2 regions of the Pelagibaculum spongiae genome follow, and region 1 is predicted to be linked to the other one. Evidence: predicted binding sites of a transcription regulator. Region 1 holds the regulator's gene; the other holds the start of a gene.
The links. The regulator FNR, encoded in region 1, switches genes on or off when oxygen is low (the NO sensors DNR and NnrR bind a similar motif). The targets are predictions, from matches to a motif close to TTGATNTANATCAA.
Positions count from the first base shown of each region.

Region 1 (7,727 bases):
GCCGGATTATCCGGCGCTGGCAAAACTGGCCGTTGAATACCCCCAACCCTCGGACCCTGATCATCCATCGCAGGTGCTATTGTGCCTAGATGATCAGCAACGTCTGGTATTACGCCAATCTGGGCCTAAGGCGCCTGGAGATGTATTGGTTGATTTTGTTGGCGGCTCACAAGGACATCGCCGTAAATTTGGTGGTGGCAAAAGCCAGCAAGTTGCTAAAGCCTGTGGTTTGCACAAAAAGAAAGATCCATTAATTCTTGATGCAACCGCTGGGCTCGGTCGAGATGGCTTTGTGTTAGCCAACATTGGCGCCCATGTTATTTTGTTAGAAAGGCATCCCTCAGTCGCAGTAATACTTCAGGATGGATTAGACCGAGCTGCTGCTTGTATTGAAACTGCAGAAATAGTCAGTCGAATTTGTTTGTACCACGGCAGTTTATTAGACGCACAATTACCAGAATTCGAGCAGCCAGATATTGTCTATCTTGATCCGATGTTTCCCGAGCGTAAGAAAAAAGCCGCAGTAAAAAAAGAGATGGTGTTGTTTCATAGCTTGGTCGGCTGTGATGAAGATAGCGACCAGTTACTGAAGCCTGCATTGGCGTTGGCTAAAAAACGAGTAGTGGTCAAAAGACCAACCCATGCGCCTTGGCTAGACAATCAAAAGCCTTCTCTAGAACTCACGGGGAAATCTTGTCGCTTCGATATTTACTTCACCGCCGAGTAGTGATTATTTTTTCTGTAAATATTTTAATATCTGATTACAAACCTAGATATAAAAAAACCTGCCAACGCAGGTTTTTTTATGATTATGATTCGTAAATTTAATTAAAAAACAATTCATTTGATTGCTTTTGGTAAGTATTTAAGTTTACTAAACCATTCTAAATTGAATCTACATCCGATTAATTTAAACGAACACGATACACTTCTGATAGAGATATTTTCTTTTCTCTGGCTAACGCTAAAGCGGACTGAGTTAGAGCCATCATCCCTTTACCCAATGCGTAACCTTCTATGTCGTAAGTTGACGCACCTTTAAGCACCATACCTTTAATAGCAGAATCGATCTTGAGCAGTTCATAGACCGCCATACGACCTCTAAACCCAAGCTGGTCACATTCATCGCAGCCTCGACCGATATAAAAAGTTTCATCCTCGGAAAGATCAAATGTTTTTCTAACTGCAGGAGATACCTGTTCAACAGCCAAGCAATGGGGGCAATTAACCCGCACCAGTCGTTGCGCCACTACACCTAACAGGCTGTCATTCAACAAATAAGGTTCTATGCCGATCTCAAGTAATCGTGTAATCGCCGATGCAGCAGAATTAGTGTGTAATGTCGTTAAAACCAAGTGACCAGTTAGAGAACTTTGTACTGCCATTTTAGCGGTTTCTTTATCCCTAATTTCTCCAATCATAATCACATCAGGATCGTGGCGAAGTATATGGCGCAGCGCAGTGGCAAAGTTATAATTTATTTTACTATTTACTTGTATCTGCCTGACACCTGCCACCTGATATTCAACAGGATCTTCAGCTGTAATAATATTTAATTCTTGTTCTTTAATTTGATCAATAGCAGCGTATAAAGTGGTCGATTTTCCTGACCCAGTAGGCCCGGTAACTAAAATAATGCCAGAGTTTTGGTGGATCATATCAACGATCGACTCAAGGTCATCCTGCCGAAAGCCTATTTCGTTAAGCGGTTTAAACCCGGCCTGTGTATCTAGTACTCGAATAACGACACTCTCACCCTGACTGGTCGGAATAACCGAGGTTCTTAAATCAACCAGCTTTCCATGGCGACGTACTCGGGTATTTCCATCTTGCGGCAATCTATGTTCTGCAATGTTTAATCGACCTAGAATTTTAATTCGACTGACCAGTGACGGCAACAGTCTTTTGCTTAACTTTCTAATTGGAACCATTTGCCCATCAATTCTAAAAAACAGTTCAATTTCATTTGGCATAGGGAAAATATGTATATCGGATGCCCGTCGACGAACTGCATCTGAAATAATACCATTAACTAATCTAACTGTTGGTCGATCAGTTCCTAAAACTGGATCAAAATCTCCGTTCGCATCCTCGTCGTCTGCTGATTCGAGTTCATCAATCATTTCTTCATCATTTAAAGCACTATAAAAACGACCGATTGAACGAGTAATATCTTCAGGTGTCGCAACCGCAACCTCAATCATCTTTCCAAGAATAAATTTCAGTGTTTGTTGTGTTTCATGATCGGTTGGATCTGCCATTGCAATAATTAAGCGTTCATTATGATGCATGATCGGTATTAGGTGGTGTTCAGAAACAAAAGATTCGTCTAACAAACCAGTGGCACTAGTACTAATAGGAAAATGCTTCAGTGAAACAAATGGAAGGCCTAGGTTAGCCGCAAGCGCCTGATGAACCGGAACGCTATCTACCATTTTTTTGTCTAATAAAATCTCACCCAACCGCCGATGTAATTGACCCGTTTCATCTTCCTGAGTTTGTAACAGCAATGCATTTCTAAGCTCATCATTAGTTAATCGACCCGCTTCTAACAACAATGCGCCCAAAGGCTTGCCTGGCTGCTGCAAACCAAAATCCAAAGCAGAAATTAATTGATCGGGTAATGTAATAATTTCCTGAGAGTCAATCGAGGAACCTTTGTTCGGATTATTATCAACTAGGCTAAAATCTCGAATCACTGAACGAGGAATAAAACCTCTAAAAACTTTATCATCACGAATATGAAAAACATGCAGACAAGACTCTTCATCAAGCGCACGTAAAATTGGTCCGGTATATCTTTGCCCATCTCGAAAAACCAAATGTAATGTTTTTCTTGGCTCTTGATCAAGGTCGCCACTTTCAGGTGGTAGCAAGCTTTGCTCAAACAATAAGCTTCGTATTTCAGAGAAACTTAATCGATAATTTTCTTCTTGATAAATTAATGATATTTGTTTCATGCTGAAGTCGATTGATACAAGCTTCGCTTTAAAAGGCGATTGAATGGTGCAACCGTTCATTCCCAACACAGTAATTGATGCATGCAGCAATGGCACATCAGTTCCGAGTTCAGCAGGTGCTGCTGGCCAAGCCATTGCCAGATCAGTTTGATCATTCATATAACGGGTTCCCATAGTTGATTTCAACAGTATAGGAGGCAACCCGCCAAGCCGAGTAAAGGTTAGGTTTTTGGTGATCGAGACAGCCGATAAGACAGCGCTTGAATATTCGCCATCAACTGACCATTTTGATCCTTCACTTCAGTTATATAGGTGTTAATTCTATTGTGATCGCTGATCCGTCGGCATTCAGCAACCAGCTTGCCTGCTGAGGTATTGGCCAAATAGTTGATTGAGACTTGCAAGCCAACTCCATTACTTGCCGTCGAATTACACGCATGAGCTAACGCAAAGTCAGCTAAAGCAAAGATCGCTCCACCATGAACTGCTCCAAAGTGATTTTTGTGATGCGGCGCAACCTGCATTGATACTCGCGCATACTCACAAGCAACTGACTCCAGCTCAAACTGATTATGTATCGCAAAAGGATCATCACCGTAAAATGGATTTTCTGCTACCGATGGCACCGTATTATTTTTCATAGAAATCACCAACGTTGTAATTTTTTACATGATAACCAGCGGGATAATTTAAGTCACTTGCTGAACCATCGATAACGCTTCATTGCATTTAATAACTTTCAACTGAACCTTACTGTTTGTTGCCGCAATATCGTATTGGCCAGTTTTATTTGAGTCCTGATCTACCACCACACCAAACCATTTAAGCTTGTTGCAAATTTTATCTCGAATCTGAGGAATATTTTCACCAATGCCGCCGGTAAATACCAAAGTATCTAAGCCATTTAAAGCCGGTAGAAGCGCTGCAATCTCTCGAACAACCTGAAATATAAAATGATCAATCGCCAATCGGCAGCGTTCATTATCTACTTCAAATAAACTGTTAATATCAGCACCAATACCTGACAGAGCAGACCAGCCGGAGTCTTTAAATAACATTTTTTCTAATTGATTCGCGCTATAGCCATCAGTTAGTAGTTTAAGAATAATACCTGCATCTAAACGCCCCGCCCTAGTCGACATTACCGGCCCTTCAAGGGCGGAAAAGCCCATACTGAAATCCTGACTCTGCCCTTGATGAATCGCACACACACTCACACCACTGCCTAAATGGGCAATAATAACTCGCTGGTTAAATTGTTCCGGCTGCTTATCACAGAGCTGTTTATACACATGTTGATATGACAATCCATGGAAACCATAACGGCGAATGCCTTGTGCACGAATCGATTCAGGTAAGGCATAGATTGTTTTGTAGCTAGGCATATTCTGGTGAAACGCAGTATCAAAGCAGGCATATTGGTCGATATCTTTAGGCAGAATCCCTTGAAATAACCGAATCACTTCAAGCGCTGGCGGCTGGTGCAAAGGCGCTAAAACAGATAACTCGGTTAAATCTGAAAAAACTTGGTTATCAATTTTCACTGCCTGAAAATACTTTTCACCACCGTGAACAATTCGATGCACCAATCGATCGGGTAATAAATCAGCTTGTGTTAATTGCTGCCACACCAAAGTAAGCAGTTGCTTAAGCGGTGTGCTTTCTGGAAATGTTGTCACTTGTGGTTGTAGTAGGCATTCAGAATTTACTTCAGTTTTCAGTTGAATCGATGAATTATTTAAACCGTTAATGGTGATTTTCACCAATCGTTCAGGTACTTCATCGTAAGACCGATACAAGCTAATTTTAAGGCTTGATGAGCCAACATTTAACGCAAGAATTTCCATAGTGTTTCTATTTATTTTTATGATGATTATTGTTTATGAAAAATTCATATATTTAGAACTGATCTTGTTTATAACGGCTAACTAAGCTTGCTACTGCACAAGAATAAATTCTGGTTTGCAGGCTATCAGAACGACTGGTTAAAATAATCGGCACCCGAGCACCCATCACCAAACCGGCAGACTGAGCACCACCCAAATAACACAACTGCTTGGCTAGAATATTACCGGCCTCTAGATCTGGGACTAACAAAATATCCGGCTCACCAGCAACGGGGGACTGAATGCCTTTAATTTGTGCTGCCTTGGCAGAAATTGCATTATCAAATGCCAGTGGGCCGTCGACAATAGCACCAGTAATTTGCCCGCGATCTGACATTTTACAAAGTGCTGCTGCATCAATTGTTGCAGGCATACTGGGTTTTACTTTTTCAACAGCAGCCAGAATGGCAACTTTAGGTTGCAACAGGCCAATGCCCGCTGCTAGATCAATCGCATTTTGTAAAATATCTCGCTTAACTGCTAAATCTGGCAAAATATTAATCGCAGCATCGGTGACCAGTAATAGCTTGTGGTAATGCTCAGCCTGCAACACAAAAACATGGCTAACACGGCGATCGGTACGAATCCCTAGCTGTTTGTGAACCACCGCCCCCATTAACTCAGCCGTCGCCAAGCTGCCTTTCATTAATGCTTGGACCTTTTGCTCTCGTGCTAAAGCAACAGCAATTTCCGCTGAAGCATGGCTGTGCTCGCAGTCAATAATTTCAAACCCACTAATGTCCAGATCAAACGATTCTGCAATCTGCAGCATTCGATCTTTAGGACCGACCATAATCGGCTCTATCAGACCAGCCTTAGCAGCTTCGACCGCAGCTTCTAGCGAATATTTCTTCATTGGATGTACTACCGCAACCTTCAGCGGCGGATTACTTGCTGCTTTTTTTAACAGCACATCCAAAGTAGATGAGACTGGCTCTGAAATTTCCATATTTCGCCTTTATTATTGTTTTTACGAAAAGAATGAACATCATTTGCCGATTTTGTCGTGAAATGAACAAAAAAGAAAGTTTCATAACAAAATGTCATATAACTTTCTTTTAGCAACACCACAGTAACCATCACAGTTAAGAGTGTCCAAACTTGTTGCGGCAACATCGATGCTTGTTTACGAAATACATTTGGAAATAACAAAAAAAACCCGCGATCATTTCTGATCGCGGGTTTTAATTTTTCAACAATTTCAGCAGGCCATCAAACAGATTAGTGTTTGATATTTAGCGTAAACTAGCCTTCTTGAATCGTCGCAATCTGGCACAGCTTCTGGTAATCGTTGATGCGTACTTCTTTGCTCTCAACCGCCAGAATACCTTGCTTTTGGAAACGGGTCAGAACACGACTTACCGTTTCAACTGCCAGACCTAAATAGTTGCCAATCTCAACACGTGTCATAGGTAAACGAAAAGCAGTAGTCGATAAACGACGACGCCCGTTACGCGTTGAAATACTTAACAATAATGAAGCGATACGTTCTTCAGCATTCTTCTTGGCTAACAGCATAATTAACTGCTGCTCTTCACGAATTTCCTTGCTCATCATCTGGAAGAAGTGACGCTGTAGACCAGGTAGTACTTTGGTTAGCTCTTCTAAACGGTTAAACGGAACTTCACAAACTGTTGTTGATTCAAGTGCCTTAGCAGAATTCACGTGATGGTTGGTATTGATGCCATCCATACCCATGATTTCACCCGGCAAATAGAAGCCGTTAATTTGTTCTTCACCAGACGGTGTAATTGAGTAGGTCTTGATAGCGCCGGTTCTAACAGCATAAATTGCTTTGAACTCGTCACCACTACGGAACAAGTGCTGACCTTTCTCAACGCGTTGTCCCTGTTTGATAATTTCGTCCAGCCGATCAAGGTCCTCTGCCTGGACAGCCAAAGGCAAACACAGGCTGCTTAAGCTGCAGTCACTGCAAGAAGCTTTAATCGTGCGGCAGGATCCTGCCTTATGAACTTCGGTCATTGCTAGCGCTCTCGTAATTCCAGGCGAATCCCCGATCCTAATAGCTTGTTTTTATTAATCAAATGAAACATTTGTTATTACACTGCTATCAGTGGTCTGCGGGTGAATCGCAGTCGCCGTTTCGAAAAACGGCTCGTTATGCATAAGTCCCTGATAATTAGATAGACAGCCGCCGCCAGAGTGACTTAAACAAGTATCAAAGCGGCCTGCCAATTACTGCGACCTCTCAACAACAATATTGGCTGGCTGAAAAACTGAATCGCAAAATCCTTTGCTATTCCAATGTAGTTTGTAGGATTGTAAACCACTGCCGTTCGTAACCGAACATGCAAAGGTATATTTTGACCGTGATCAAATTACTCGACATGATATAGATCATATTCTGGAGTATTGGCCGGAAGATTGTCAGCTAATGCTCAAAACAGTTAATCATTTCCGGCAGACGGCAATCAAAATAGAACAAAGGGCAAGCTTTAACCTCTCAATGTTTTGAGTGGTTAAAACTTGCCCTTATCGGTCGCTTTTTTTTAGATGATTTTTGAGTAAATAGTATCCTTAGTTGGGACCTGCTCACTCAAACGATTCATATTATATGAATCAAATGCCATGCAAATAGTTCGGATCAACAACCGGCCTTTATCGGTGACTTGAATCCGCTCTGAACGAATTTCCAGCAAACCATCTTGCTCCATACCACGCAGCAGTGCCAAAGACTCTGAAAAATGCTCAGCAAAGACGATGCCATACTTGCGCTCAACCTTGCCAATATCCAGCGAAAAATGACAAATCAGCTCGGTGATCACATGGCGACGCAATCGATCTTCATCAGTCAGTGCATAACCACGCTCAATCGCCAACTCACCTTTTGCAAGGTGCTCTTGGTAGGTTTCAATATTCT
Region 1 is NZ_QDDL01000002.1:477,374-485,100, forward strand. It holds gene DC094_RS08105 (class I SAM-dependent methyltransferase) at 1-727, shown strand, start outside; gene DC094_RS08110 (GspE/PulE family protein) at 906-3,119, opposite strand; gene DC094_RS08115 (PaaI family thioesterase) at 3,182-3,601, opposite strand; gene DC094_RS08120 (acetate/propionate family kinase) at 3,650-4,807, opposite strand; gene DC094_RS08125 (bifunctional enoyl-CoA hydratase/phosphate acetyltransferase) at 4,860-5,795, opposite strand; gene fnr (fumarate/nitrate reduction transcriptional regulator Fnr) at 6,092-6,829, opposite strand; gene hemN (oxygen-independent coproporphyrinogen III oxidase) at 7,357-7,727, opposite strand, start outside.

Region 2 (7,727 bases), on a different contig from region 1:
GCAATCATCTCCAGTGCGCTATTAATTCGATTTGATATGCATTTCCACCAAATGCCAGCTGACTTAAATTTGTTCAGCGATCGGGTGTTATCACTGGTTGCTTTGACGGTGTTATCAATCATATTTGCCAGAAAACTTCGCTACAGTTTGCTATCGGAATATTTGCAAAAGAATCGGCATCTACAGGGCATCGCTGCACTGATTAGAATTAACAGTCAGAAAAATACCAGCGCAGTGGTTGAGCAACAATTAAAAGCAGTGGTAAAAGAAGCCAAAGCTTTAACCCGTTCAGATTTTAGTTATCTGATGCTCGATCATTCGGTGTGCCAGAAAACCTTTGCCGATAGTGCGCCGGAAATTGGCCGGTTAAAAACCATTCCGCTAAATGGCTTAGAACAGCATGTCATTTCAGATAGCAGTGTGATGAATATATTTTCTAGGCAATCGCTGCAACAGCAATTTCACCCGTTATCGATTGATCATTTGTTGGCACAAAATGTTGCTGATTTAATCGCGCTACCGATTTGTATGGAGCAGCAAAATATTGGTGTATTAGTGATTGGCAGAAAGAGTGCTAAAGCCGGTGATCGATTGCCCGGAGTGTTAGAACGGCAGTTGGCCAGCAAGGTTTTACTGCACCCGGTTTTGCGTAATTCGTCTAGTTCGATACCCAAGCAATATGATGATTATGAGTTGCTGTTACTGAAACATCTTGCCAGTCATATTACTCAATTGGTGACTTATCAAAATCTACAAAACCAGTTGAAACAGATAACCGATGAAGCAGCTGAATCACCGTTAGAAAAGCACAATCAAGCAAATTCACCGCCGGCCATTTCAGAGTTTTGTGGCATGTTGGGCCAGAGTCAGCCAATGCAATTGGTCTATCAGAACATCAAACGCGTAGCGGTTCACGATGTAGCCGTTCTGATTCAAGGTCAAAGCGGTACTGGTAAAGAGTTGGCGGCTAAAGCATTGCATCAATTGAGTGCTCGATCTGATCAGCCGTTTGTAATGCTGAACTGTGCCGCTATTCCAGAAAATTTATTGGAAAGTGAATTGTTCGGTTATGTGAAAGGCGCTTTTTCAGGTGCTACGCGTAACAAGCGTGGTTTGTTTGAATCTGCAGATAAAGGCACTATTTTTCTAGATGAAATCGGCGACATGCTACCGGCGCTTCAGAGCAAACTGCTGCGGGTGATTCAACAGGGCGAGCTGGTTAAACTAGGTTCTGAGCGCACAATCAATGTTGATGTGAGAGTGATTACTGCGACTCATCAGAACCTGGAGCAACAGATCGCCGATGGTCAGTTTAGGGAAGATCTCTATTTTCGAATTAATCAGGTAGCGATTAATCTACCGCCGCTGTCCCAGCGAGAGACCGACATTTCATTGCTAGCTCAATCGTTTCTCAAACAACTGGATCAAGATAGATACTTTACTGATTCGGCGCTTAAATATTTACAACAAAAAAATTGGCCGGGCAATATTCGACAACTCAAAAGCCTGGTGCAGCAGTTGATTGTTTTAACGGATCAACAACGAATAGATCCGGCGTTGATCCAAAACCTGGAGCAGCAGCAATCACATCAGGTCGCTTCTACTGAACCATTAAATGCCCATATTCAGCAAACTCTGGCTGATGGCTGTCAGCTAAAAAATGAACTGCAACGTTATGAAAAGCAATTGTTAGAAGCTGCGTTGCAAAAAGCCGATGGTAATTTGCGTGATGCCGCAAGTTTATTAGGCACCGCCAAATCAACCTTGTTCGATAAGGTTCGTCGTTACCAATTGTGATGGCCTAAAATCGATTATCTCCGTCCTGTCTGATCCGCCGTACTTGAAACTACAACAGTATGGGTTGTGTTGATTTCAACCTAACCATCTTGGTAATTGATCAGTTTTTGTTAACTCGTTTCCTTTCTTCTTTTCCTCCCTTGTCTATTTTTTTTCACTGAATATTTTCTGTTAAGCATTTTTTGGGTTGGTTTTTAGCTATTGATCGCTTGGACTTGTCCGGTTTTTCGGACGGTTTTGTCCGTGATATCGCTAGTTGTTAACTTTGTGTAATTGGTAAGTGGCTGAATTTAAGCGGTTGTTGTTTGTTTTTGAGTTGGCATGTCTATTGCCACTATCTAGTTGACGATTAAAAATTTGATGGGGGAATCAAATGCTAAAAATCATAACAAAAGCGCTACTAATCGGATTACTAGCGATGCCAATTGTTTCTGTTAAAGCTGCTTCTGTTCAAGCGGAAGAGAAGGAGCAAGGCTCTTGGCAGCTTCGCAAGCAACAGGATGGTATTACGGTTTTTGTCCGGGGCACTGAAAAGGTTGGGGGTTTAAAAGAGTTCAAAGGCATTGCGCTGATGAAGGCTCGAATGGAAACGGTTGCCGAATTAATGCGGGACATTCCAGCGGCGACACAATGGATGGCAGACACCGAAGTTGCCGATGTCATACATGCCACCGATGACTACAACTATCGAGTTCATAACGTCACTTCAATGCCATGGCCGGTGTCAGATCGGGAGATGGTGGTCGATATTTCAGTGGAAATGAATTACCCCAAAGGGCGGGCTGATATTCATATGAACGCGTTAGATCCAGCACCTTATAGCGATCTTTTAGATGGCGATCGGGTGTATATGGATAGTTCTCACGTGGTTTACACACTGCAATATATCGACCGTGAACATACCCAAGTGACCTACTTTGCCAGCCTAAATATTGGTGGTTCGGTACCTGCCTATTTGGGCAATTTGGTGATTGTTGATATTCCATTTACCACTTTGGGCAATATGCGAAAAATGCTGAAAAAGCCGAAATATATTGAAGCAGGTAAGCAATCAGTTGACCGGCTGAAAATTGAGCAAGCCTTACTGGAGCATCCGCTAACTGAGCAGTCAGCAGCGCAGCCAACAAATAATAAGGAATAAATTATGGTTCAAGTCGATATATTTTGGGCCTATGGCCTGGGGGCGACGATTGCTGCAGTTTCTGGTCGTCAATTGGTGAAGGAAGCTTCACCTTTTATTAACAAATATTTCGTTTGGGGTTTGTTGTTTCTAGCGTTAATCTGGAATAACACCGGCGTCTTACTGCTGTTGAAACACCCTAGTTGGGAATCAATGCAGGTGTTTAAAGATCTCTATGATATACCGCCGCCAGTGTATTTGATGTTTGGAATTACCAACATTACTCAGGGAATTTTGGGGTTCTGGGTTTCTTATAAACTGATTCAAAATGACCGTCATTATTTAGCCAACTTGAACTGGCTGTTGGGTTATTTTGGCATGTTCTTTATTTTGATTTATGGCTGGGATGGCATGGGCCTAGACCGGTTCTTTTATGATCGAGATATGTTTGGCGGTGCTCCATGGACGCCGGGCGCTGGTTTTGCCGAAGGTGCAGGTTTGAATTTTGCGCTGTCTTCAGTGGCGATGACTCTGTATTTTGATGGGTTGTTTTTGCTGCCGCCACTCGGTTACATGATTGGTAAATGGACTGATGAAACCACTCGAGCTGAGCCCACATTGAGCAATGCTTTGTTGCCAAAGCATCCGATTGTTACTGCCACTTGGCATTTGTTTATCGTATTCGGTGTCGGATTTACTTCGGCGGCATTGGCCAGCTTAACGGTTTGGCTGCTTAATCCGTTAGTGGGCCATGTGATGAGTTATATCGTCGGCTTGCCGTTATTTGCAGTACTGGCATATTTCTTACTATATCGACCTAGCATGCCAGCTCATTGGGTATTTCAGCAGGTGATTCCAGAAGAACGTGCCAAGTATTCTAAGGTAGGTGTGATTTCTGATGAGTCAGAAAAAACGGCCAAAGCAGCGCATTAATATTTGAATGGGCAGGCAATGTCGTGCAGCGGCATCCTGCCTTTTTATTTTAATGATCCTCAGCAATTAATCTGGGTTATTGTTTGGTGCAAACCTTATAAGATTATTACTCACTTGTGATTCACTTATTGTGACTTCGCGGAGGGTGCAATAAACCCACGGATCTGCAGAGTCAATTGAGTAGAATTCAAATTGCTTTCTCAGCATAGATAGTAAAGTTACAAATATTTTATCTTTGGATAGTTCATAAACACCACCTCGCCAATCAAATAAAATTATTGTTCCGTCTGCTTTATGAGTAACTGAAAATACATGCCCTCTACCCTTTCGATAAAAAACTTTATTTCTGAAACTCTTTGTTTCATCAAAATGACAGTAAAGATAAATTAGATTTCGTGCAGGCTTTGCTAAGATGTGCGATGTTAGTTTCTCTATGCAGATAAAGTCGAAAGCCTGTATAGGAACTAAGTTAAGATGGCTCGACATTTCTTTTTTAGGTATCAAGGATTGTGCAAAGCATATGTGGCGATCGTTTAAAAATTTGTGTCGACCTCGAAGGATTTCCATATTGTGTTCTCTTGCTTCTAAGTTATTAGATGGTGTTTTGTCTAAGTTAAGAAGTATTTTGATAAAAGTATTGATTGATCCGTCTGAGTCATCATCAATAGCGATTAAAAAAAAGTCCTTATTTTCATTTATTGCTAACCAGAAATAAGCAAGACCACAGAATCCTAAGTGAAACGCTGCATATATCGGGCTAACACCGCGAGGCTTTTGATATATTCGTTCAGGGATATCTTGTAGAAGTATTGTGCCATTGTTTTCGAGGCAAATTTTTTGAAGTTCTTGTTGCAAGTCCATAACTGGTTCTTGTTATTTATATTGTAATTAGTATAGAAATAAAAAAAGCGATAGCCCGAGAGCTATCGCTTTTTGTTCTAACAAGTGTTGCAAGAAGATACTTAGAACTTGGTAGGCCTGTTGTGTGCGATGCCATAGTGGCAATCAACACAAGACTCTCCATTTTCTTCCCACTTCACAGGATCATGTGCTCTGCTAGCGCGGCCAGGCTGCGCTGCCAGATCCATTTTGCTTTGATCATGGCACTTCTGACAGGTTGCTGATTTTTGCTCTTGCATGTCTTTCCAAACATGTTCAGCCAATCTCAGGCGATGCTCCTGTTCGAAGTTCTCGAGATTAATCTCTTTTACCCAATATTTTTTGTAGATGTCTTTGATCCCCGAAGTGATCTTGACTTCCATTTTTTCAAAAAATGGCTCGGGTACATGACAGTCAGCACAGGTAGCAACTACGCCGTGGACATTCTTGTAGTGAATTGACTCCTGATATTCCTCAACGACCGTATCCATTCCGATATGACAACCGAAACAGAATTCGTTAGTGCTGGAGTAATGCAGAGATGCGTTAAATGCACCCCAACCAGCGGCACCAACAGCCAGGAACAGGAAACCACCCAAGGGTATCCCTAGCAATAACTTCAACCCGGGCTTTTGCCAGAGCTTTTCCCATAATTTTTTCATCAGCTTTACCTGATTGATTTAGGAAATCCCTGCCACTGCAATGAAGCAGTGGCAGAGCGAAGTTTTACTGTGCGTAACGCTTCTGGAACTCAGCTTGTGCCTTTTTACGAGCAGCTTTCACTGCTTCAGGCTCTTTACCGGAGAACCAAGCATGCTCTGGACGAGATAATATCTCTTCCAGTAGTGCATTACCGCGCTTGGCGATGTCGTGCTTGCCATCGTGCTCAGCCTTTTCGATGAATTCCCGGTACTCAGGAACCAGTTCAGTGTAGAAGGCTTCGGCCACTTCAAACATGCCATGCCATTGCACATAGTCAGGTGCACCCATCGCTGCGCCCATACGTGCGCGACGACCTTGGTGATGCCACAGGTAGAACCAAGTCCACTCGATTTTTTCATCAAAACCTGTGTCAGTCCTCAGACCTTCATCTTTTAGGAACTTCATCATGCTAACGCCAGGCTTGGCGAATTTATCGTTGTAAAGAGTTACGACACCATCAAACTGAACGTAGAAGTTCTCTACCCAGCTTGAAGTGTGACATGCAGAACATACGTTCTTCATATCTTTACGACGATGTTCCCAAGACTTCACTTTGCCACGCTTTTTAGCATCAATTTTTTCTGATACGGGTGGGCGTAATGTCCAGGAAATTCGATCGCCAACATCATGGGTCAGTGGTAAATCTTTAGTTCCAGACATATGACAGGTCGCACAAGTAGGTGCTGCATCGTAGTCCTCGCCAACAATCCACTTGGCCGAATCCAAATTCATATCGTCTACGTTGCCGTAGAAAGCGATACCGTGCTTGGACTCTTCATAGATTTCTTTCTGAGGATGGTCAGGACCTAGGTGGCACTTGCCACATGCTTCAGGACGACGTGCTTGAACAATGTCAAACTCGTGGCGCTGGTGACATGCATTACAAGAACCCTCAGATCCGTCCGGATTAATCCGGCCGATACCTGAGTTAGGCCATGTTGCAGGATCTAAATCGCCATTCTCCAGAACCTTAACTACCGAACCGTGGCACTGGCCACAGCCGCTAACTGCGACAGGAGATGCGCCGTTCAGAATCAATTTACCTTCAACTACTTCAGCAAGCATGTTATCCAAAGAACCTAGGATACGACCGGCTTTAGCATGATGAGATTGAGAGAACTGTTCAGCTTCACGATCGTGGCATTGGCCACAGTCTTTAGGTGAAACCACAACGGAGATATTGAAGCCTTCATGTTTGATGGCATCTTTATCTGTTGGGTTGGCTTGGTGGCACTCGTAACAACCTACGTTTGCACCATAGTGCTTGGACTCACCCCATTGCTGGAATAATCCACGGTTTTGATCTTTGTGACACGCTGCGCATTCTTGGCTTTCAGGAGAAAGTACTTCGAATGCCTTAAGGTTATGAGCCTTGGGTGCAGCCGCTGCTTGACCAGCAAAAATTACACTGGTCATCAGGATCACACCGCTAGCTAACCAGCGCCATATCGACGATTTCATTTTAATGCCCCTCGCATTAATGATTGGACGATTGCTTATGTAAAACTGCAGGCGAGTAATAAACCTGGGGTATTGCTGAAACTGAGTTAAAAGTATTATTTGTTGTGCTGGTTTAGATGTTAATCCAACAGCAAAAATAAGGGATTACAAAAAATTGACTCAAATCAATTTTACTAGTCTTAGGGGGAACTTTTTTAATAATGACTGGCATCAGTCAAACGCCAAGGCGGCGAATGAGAATCATTCTACGAAGAGTGTACTCAGATTAAATAAAATTCAAAAAAAACTTGCTAAAGCTTTGTTTCTAATTAACTCAATATGCGGCAGTGTCATTTGAATGCGGACTTCATGGATTCATCTATTTCGCCCAGACAAAGATCAATTTAATCTGAATCTTTTGCCAGTCAATGTCAGAATGACAGAAGTTAAGTTGAGCTAGAAAAATACTAGGCTAGTTTCGAAGCAGGCAACAATGTATAGAACAAAAAGTGCATGCAACAAATGGTTTGTCGCATGCAGGCAATCTTTTAGATTTTCACTAATAGCTGAATGGGCGTTGCTTCAATTTCGACAGTAACTGGTAATCGGGTAATGATATCTCCATCAGCTTGAACCGGTGCTGAATCGTAAGATAGGTTGAGCTCTTTAATAGAAAGTTTCTTCACATCCTGTGTTTCAACCCCCGGCATATATTCGATCAACCCCAAAGGTAGTGCTGCCATCCAGAGCAATTGCATGGCTAAAGCTTTTATCGGGGAATCGTATTTTTGAAAAGCCAAGAGATGTAGCACCGACTTTTGCCAGTCACCGGCTTCGGCAATGGTAAATTTTCCGC
Region 2 is NZ_QDDL01000008.1:171,745-179,471, forward strand. It holds gene DC094_RS16925 (sigma-54 interaction domain-containing protein) at 1-1,797, shown strand, start outside; gene DC094_RS16930 (SRPBCC family protein) at 2,171-2,938, shown strand; gene DC094_RS16935 (hypothetical protein) at 2,942-3,850, shown strand; gene DC094_RS16940 (hypothetical protein) at 3,917-4,711, opposite strand; gene DC094_RS16945 (NapC/NirT family cytochrome c) at 4,813-5,391, opposite strand; gene DC094_RS16950 (multiheme c-type cytochrome) at 5,456-6,892, opposite strand; gene DC094_RS16955 (diacylglycerol/lipid kinase family protein) at 7,420-7,727, opposite strand, start outside.
Region 2: DC094_RS16950 (multiheme c-type cytochrome) is a predicted target of FNR. The motif match lies at 7,047-7,060, and genes of this name have one in related genera.